3 regions of the Herbaspirillum sp. SJZ099 genome follow, and region 1 is predicted to be linked to each of the others. Evidence: predicted binding sites of a transcription regulator. Region 1 holds the regulator's gene; each other region holds the start of a gene.

Region 1 (2,269 bases):
CTCCCGCGCCGCCGTCAAGGCCGTGCTGTTCGACCTCGACGACACCTTGTGGGCGATCGAGCCGGTGCTGGTGCGCGCCGAAGGCCTGCTCTACGAATGGCTGCGCCGGCATGCGCCCAAGGTGACCGCCCGCCATAGCGTGGCTTCGCTGCGCGAACGCCGCATGGCCCTGATGCAGACCGATCCGCTGTACCGCATCGACTTGTGGAAGCTGCGCCATGCCGCGCTCACGGAAGTGCTGCGCGAGCACGGCGAAGACCCGGCGCTGGCGGACGAGGCCATGGCGCTGTTTTCCGAGGCGCGCAGCACGGTCGCGCTGTTCGACGACGTCGAGCCGGCCTTGCAGCGCTTGAAAGCCAGGCTGGCGCTGGGCACGGTCTCCAACGGCTTCGCCGACCTGGAGCGCATCGGGCTGGCGAGCCATTTCGGCGTTTCCATCGCGGCGCACCGCTTCGGCCGCGCCAAGCCGGACGCCGCCATCTTCCATGCCGCCTGCGACGCGCTGGGCGTGGCGCCGGCCGAGACCGTGTACGTCGGCGACGACCTGCAGCTGGACATACAAGGCGCCCAGCAGGCCGGCTTGCGGGCGGTGTGGATGAACCGCTTCGGCCGCGACCTGCCGGCCGGCATCGCGCCCGACGCCATCTGCCGCGACCTGCATGAACTGCATGCGTGGCTGGACGCCCAGGCCGCATCGCAGGCATGATCCGGCGCAGCTATTTGCGCCATTGCCGATATCGGAACGGACTTTTATGCCGATAAATCGTTAGAATACGGCGTATGCAACTCGATAACCGCGCCCGTACCCTGCTCAAGGCGCTGGTCGAACGGTACATCGCCGACGGCCAGCCGGTGGGCTCGCGCGCCCTCTCGAAATTGTCCGGCCTGGAACTGTCGCCGGCCACCATCCGCAACATCATGGCAGACCTCGAAGAGATGGGGTTCGTCGCCAGCCCGCACACCTCGGCCGGCCGCGTGCCGACGCCGCGCGGCTACCGCATGTTCGTCGATACCCTGCTGACGGTGGAAACGATCAATGAAAGCGCGCTGGAGGGACGCCTGCAGCATCGCCTGCAGAATTCCTCTCAGCAAAAGATCATCACCAACGCCGCCCAGGTGCTGTCCTCGCTGTCGCAGTTCGCCGGCGTCGTCATGACGCCCAAGCGCGAATCGGTATTCCAGCAGATCGAGTTCCTGCGCCTGTCGGAAAAACGCATCCTGCTGGTGATCGTCGACCAGGGCGGCGACGTGCAGAACCGCATGCTGCTCACCGAGGTCGACTACACGCCCAGCCAATTGGTCCAGGCGGCCAACTATATCAACCAGCATTACGCCGGCCAGTCCTTCGACCAGGTGCGGCTGCTGCTGCAAAGCGAACTGCGCCAGCTGCGCGACGACATGACCGCACTGATGCAGGCCGCCGTCGAAGCCGGCAGCGACGCCATGAGCGAGGATGCCGACAGCAACGTGGTGATCTCCGGCGAGCGCAACCTGCTGTCGGTGACCGACCTGTCTTCCAACATGAACTCGCTGCGCCAGCTGTTCGACATGTTCGAACAGAAAACCGGCCTGTTGCAGTTGCTGGATGTCTCCAGCAAGGCCACCGGCGTGCAGATCTTCATCGGCGGCGAATCGCAACTGGTGCCGATGGACGACATGAGCATCGTCACCGCGCCTTACGAGGTCAACGGCCGCATCGTCGGCACGCTGGGCGTGATCGGCCCCACCCGCATGGCCTACGAGCGCGTGATCCCGATCGTCGACATCACGGCCAAGCTGCTCTCCAGCGCGCTGAGCCAGCACTGAACACTGACGCTGACCGTATCCGCCCATTCGCCGGCATTCGGCCGCCAAAAACAAGAAAGCCACGTGGATCCACGTGGCTTTTGCATTTTATTGCCGCTGTAAAAACAGGAAAAAGCTTGCTGCCTTTTGCCCTGAATACCTCGATTACTTCTTGATCTTCTTGCAGTTCTTGCAATGGCCGTACAGCGCCAAGGCATGGTCGGCAATCTCGAAACCGTGCTCCTGGGCGATCTTCACCTGGCGCTTTTCGATTTCGGCATCGAAGAATTCTTCGACCTTGCCGCAGTCCAGGCAGACCAGGTGGTCGTGGTGCGAGCCCTCGTTGAGCTCGAACACGGCCTTGCCGGTCTCGAAGTGGTTGCGCTGCAGCAGGCCCGCCTGTTCGAACTGGGTCAGCACGCGATAGACGGTGGCCAGGCCGACATCCAGATTGTCGGACAGCAACTGTTTGTAGACGTCTTCA
Region 2 (2,269 bases), on a different contig from region 1:
ACCGGCCTGGATTACGCCAAGGACTTCGCGCTGACCGACCATACCGGCAAGCCGCGCACCCTTGCCGACTTCAAGGGCAAGGCGGTGGTGATGTTCTTCGGCTATACCCAATGCCCGGACGTGTGCCCGACCACCATGGTCGAGATGGCCAACGTGATGAAGGAACTCGGCCCGGATGCAGACCGCGTGCAGGTGCTGTTCGTCACCGTCGATCCGGAGCGCGACACGCAGGAAATCCTGTCGCAATATGTGCCGGCGTTCGACAAGCGTTTCCTCGGCCTGCGCGGCGACCTGGCGCAGACGGAAAAGGTGGCCAAGGAATTCAAGGTGTTCTATCAGAAGGTGCCGGGCAAGCAGCCGGGCAGCTATACGATGGACCACACCGCGGGCAGCTATGTGTTCGACCCGCAAGGACGCATCCGCCTGTTCGTCAAGCACGGCCAGGACCCGCAGATGCTGGCGCACGATCTCAAGCTGTTGTTGTCCTGAGCGAAACAGTACCGATACGTACCCGATAACCCGATACATACCGATAAAAAGAAAGGCACCCGAGGGTGCCTTTCTTTTTTGTTGCCTTGCTTGTGGAGATTACGAATACGCCTGCAGCGAAGTCTTCATCTTCTTCAGCGCCACTGCTTCGATCTGGCGGATGCGCTCGGCGGATACGCCGAACTCGTCGGCCAGCTCATGCAGGGTGGCGCCGGAGCCATCGTCGTTGGCCAGCCAGCGGGCTTCCACGATGCGGCGCGAGCGGTCGTCCAGCTTGGACAGGGCGGCTTCGATGCCTTCCGACTGCATGCGGTCGTAACGCTTGGCTTCCATCACGCGGGTCGGCTCGGTGTTTTCCGAGGACAGGTAGGCGATCGGCGCGAACTTGTCGTCATCGTCATCGGTCGGCGACTCCAGCGCGATATCGCGGCCGGACAGGCGCGTTTCCATCTCGATCACTTCTTCGCGCTTGACGTCCAGCGTCTTGGCCAGCGCCTCGACCTGGGCCGGCGACATCGCATCCAGGCCTTCCTTGTGGCTGCGCAGGTTGAAGAACAGCTTGCGCTGCGCCTTGGTGGTGGCCACCTTGACCAGGCGCCAGTTCTTCAGGATGTACTCGTGGATCTCGGCCTTGATCCAGTGCATGGCGTAAGACACCAGGCGCACGTTCTGCGCCGGGTCGAAGCGCTTGACCGCCTTCATCAGGCCGATGTTGCCTTCCTGGATCAGGTCGGCGTGCGGCAGGCCGTAGCCCAGATAGCCGCGGGCGATCGACACCACCAGACGCAGGTGCGACAGCACCATTTTCTGGGCGGCGCCCAGATCGTTCTTTTCGCGCAGGTCGCGGGCCAGCTTGACTTCTTCTTCCTGCGTCAGCATGGGCAGGCGGTTCACTGCCGAAATGTATGCGTCGATGTTGCCCAGGCTGCCGGAAAAACCGAGCGCGAGTGCATTCGACTCGACCGGCATAAGTGCAGATTGTGCAGACGCTGATTTCATTGATTCTCCTTGTTTCCTGAACGGAGGGACGTGTAGATTAAAGCAATGCTTTAAAACTGGAGCATTTCGATAAGGTATTTTAGCACTCGTCAATTGAGAGTGCTAATTGCAAGTTTGGAAGACCCCGATAGAACTGCCCTATTGCAGTTTTGATAATCATTGCTTTCGTCCCTGCATATTAGAAGGGCATCCGGGATGAAAGTTGCTGCGGCAGGTCAAAAAGAAAGTCAAAAACCTGTAACAATTTTTGCAAGACGATAGAGTTAAATCTAAGGGTATTTGATCGTTTTTCAAGGCCCCCAATGAAAAATGGCCGCTGGCGATGCCGGCGGCCATTGCATTGCGGGAATGCTTGCTTTTACTGCATGCGCGCTAGGTGCCTGCGCACCGACATCATCGCGCCGAACAGGCCGAGCAGGGCGCTCACTGCCAGCAGCAGGCAGATCGCCATGGCGCTGGGCAGCGCCAGCTGGAATTCGGATGCATACAGGTGGGCGAAATCCAGAATGGCCGCGTTCAGCGGCTGCTGCGCGGCGATCACCAGGCCCAGCGCCACCGCTCCGGCACACAAGCCGAGCAAGGCGCCGGTGTAGTAAAACGGGCGATGGATGAACGCGTTGGTGGCGCCGAGGAGGCGCGAGACCTCGATTTCCTCGCGCTGCGTCATCACCTGCAGGCGGATGGTGTTGAACACCACCGCCACCACTACCGCACCCAGCGTGATGCCCAGGAACAGCAGCACCAGCCGCAGGATGCGCAGCAGCGCCGCCAGCCGCTTGAC
Region 3 (2,269 bases), on a different contig from region 1:
TGCGCCGAAGCCTTGCGCGAGCGCGCGCGCAACGTGGTGCACGAAGCGCGGTCGGTACTGCGCCCGGCCGCGCCGGAGCCGGACCTGGCGACGCTGCGGCGCACCTTCACCATCCGCGCCAACGAAGGCTTCGTCGAAGCCCTGGGCGCGCGCCTGATCGGCGCGGTCAATGCCGAAGCGCCGCTGGTGCGACTATATTTCGCGCCCAAGGTCGACAAGAGTCCCAACTATCTGAGGGAAGGAACGGCTGACCTGGAAATCGGCGTAGTCAGCGACATGGGGCCGGAAGTACGTATACAGGCGCTGTATCGCGACCACTTCGTCGGCGTGGTGCGCAGCGGCCACCCGCTGGCGAAAGGCAAGATGAGTCTGCTGCGCTACGTCAAATTCGGCCATGTCGCGGCTTCGCGGCACGGGCGCACCGACGGACCGGTCGATGCAGCCCTGGCCGCGGCCGGCGTGGAACGCCAGGTGCTGGCCATGGTGCCGAGCTTCCCGGCCGCGCTGGCCGTGGCACGCGGCTCGGACCTGGTGGCGCTGGTGCCGGCCTCCTACCTGGCCGCCGAACGCCTGGTCAACACCTTCGTCTTCGAACTGCCGGTGGCCACCGGGCAGATCACCATTTCGCAGATGTGGCATCCGCGGCTGGAGCTCGATCCCGCGCACCGGTGGTTGCGCGAGGTGGTGCGCCAGGTATGCGGCGAAGCCCGGTCGGAGCAAATTGAAGCCAGGCCGTCATCCACAGAAACCGGCTAAGTCATTGATTTCAGGCAACTCTATCTTCCATCATCTTCCCTGCGGCCAGCATTTTTCGGTGCTGGAGGGGCGAAGTCAGCAACCCCGCCTTGAAAATTCCCCCCTCCGTCCCTATACTTAGCACTCGTCACGGGAGAGTGCTAACAATCCTCCCTGGCTGATACCCCTTTTTCATGCGGTGACGTTTGCTGCATTTGGAAGAAAAACCATTGCAGCCATTGCCGCAATCAAGACCAACTTATTGAATTTTAAGGAGTTCTCATGAATCTTCGCCCTTTGCACGATCGCGTTATCGTCAAGCGCCTCGACCAGGAAACCAAGACCGCTTCCGGTATCGTTCTGCCTGATGCAGCGACCGAAAAGCCTGACCAGGGTGAAGTCCTGGCTGTTGGCAACGGCAAGATCCTGGAAGACGGCAAGGTTCGCCAACTGGCCGTGAAGGTCGGCGACCGCGTCCTGTTCGGCAAGTATTCCGGCCAGGCTGTGAAGATCGATGGCCAGGAACTGCTGGTCATGCGCGAAGAAGACCTGTTCGCCGTCGTCGAGAAGTAATTCCCGGCCCGGGCAGCCGCCAGGCTGCCGCACAGGTAGTGCAGATGCACCGGCCGCCCAGGCGGCGGCCACCACGGTGAAACGAATTCAACCGAATTTCTGGAGAATCCAACATGGCAGCAAAGCAAGTTATTTTCGGCGATGAAGCACGCGCCAAGATCGTCAACGGCGTCAACATCCTGGCTAACGCAGTCAAGGTGACCCTGGGCCCCAAGGGCCGTAACGTGGTTCTGGAGCGCAGCTTCGGCGCCCCGACCGTGACCAAGGACGGCGTTTCCGTCGCCAAGGAAATCGAACTGAAGGACAAGCTGGAAAACATGGGTGCCCAGCTGGTCAAGGAAGTCGCTTCCAAGACCTCCGACAACGCCGGTGACGGCACCACCACCGCTACCGTGCTGGCCCAGGCGATCGTTCGCGAAGGCTTCAAGTACGTTGCGGCAGGCTTCAACCCGACCGACCTCAAGCGCGGCATCGACAAGGCTGTCACCGCCATCGTCGGCGAAGTCAAGAACCTGGCCAAGCCCACCACCACCAGCAAGGAAATCGCCCAGGTCGGTTCGATCTCGGCCAACTCCGACCAGGACATCGGCGACATCATCGCCAAGGCCATGGACAAGGTCGGCAAGGAAGGCGTAATCACCGTTGAAGACGGCAAGTCGCTGGAAAACGAACTGGAAATCGTCGAAGGCATGCAATTCGACCGCGGCTACCTGTCGCCGTACTTCATCAACAACCAGGAAAAGCAAGTTGTCGCCCTGGACAACCCGTTCATCCTGCTGTTCGACAAGAAGGTTTCCAACATCCGCGACCTGCTGCCGGTGCTGGAACAAGTCGCCAAGGCTGGCCGTCCGCTGCTGATCATCGCTGAAGATGTCGAAGGCGAAGCGCTGGCAACCCTGGTGGTCAACAACATCCGCGGCATCCTGAAGACCGCCGCTGTCAAGGCTCCTGGCTTCGGCGA

What was found. Region 1 encodes HrcA, which represses chaperone genes, less so after heat shock. Its sites were predicted from a motif close to TTAGCACTCNNNNNNNNNGAGTGCTAA; they were not measured.
Region 2: a site for HrcA is predicted at 1,568-1,594, ahead of rpoH (RNA polymerase sigma factor RpoH). Genes of this name have one in related genera too.
Region 3: a site for HrcA is predicted at 874-900, ahead of groES (co-chaperone GroES). Genes of this name have one in related genera too.

The regions. Positions count from the first base shown of each region.
Region 1 is NZ_VIUO01000003.1:180,812-183,080, forward strand. It holds gene FB597_RS08670 (HAD family hydrolase) at 1-706, shown strand, start outside; gene hrcA (heat-inducible transcriptional repressor HrcA) at 781-1,806, shown strand; gene fur (ferric iron uptake transcriptional regulator) at 1,951-2,269, opposite strand, start outside.
Region 2 is NZ_VIUO01000002.1:516,529-518,797, forward strand. It holds gene FB597_RS07400 (SCO family protein) at 1-489, shown strand, start outside; gene rpoH (RNA polymerase sigma factor RpoH) at 589-1,488, opposite strand; gene ftsX (permease-like cell division protein FtsX) at 1,847-2,269, opposite strand, start outside.
Region 3 is NZ_VIUO01000005.1:130,052-132,320, forward strand. It holds gene FB597_RS12885 (LysR family transcriptional regulator) at 1-756, shown strand, start outside; gene groES (co-chaperone GroES) at 1,018-1,308, shown strand; gene groL (chaperonin GroEL) at 1,422-2,269, shown strand, end outside.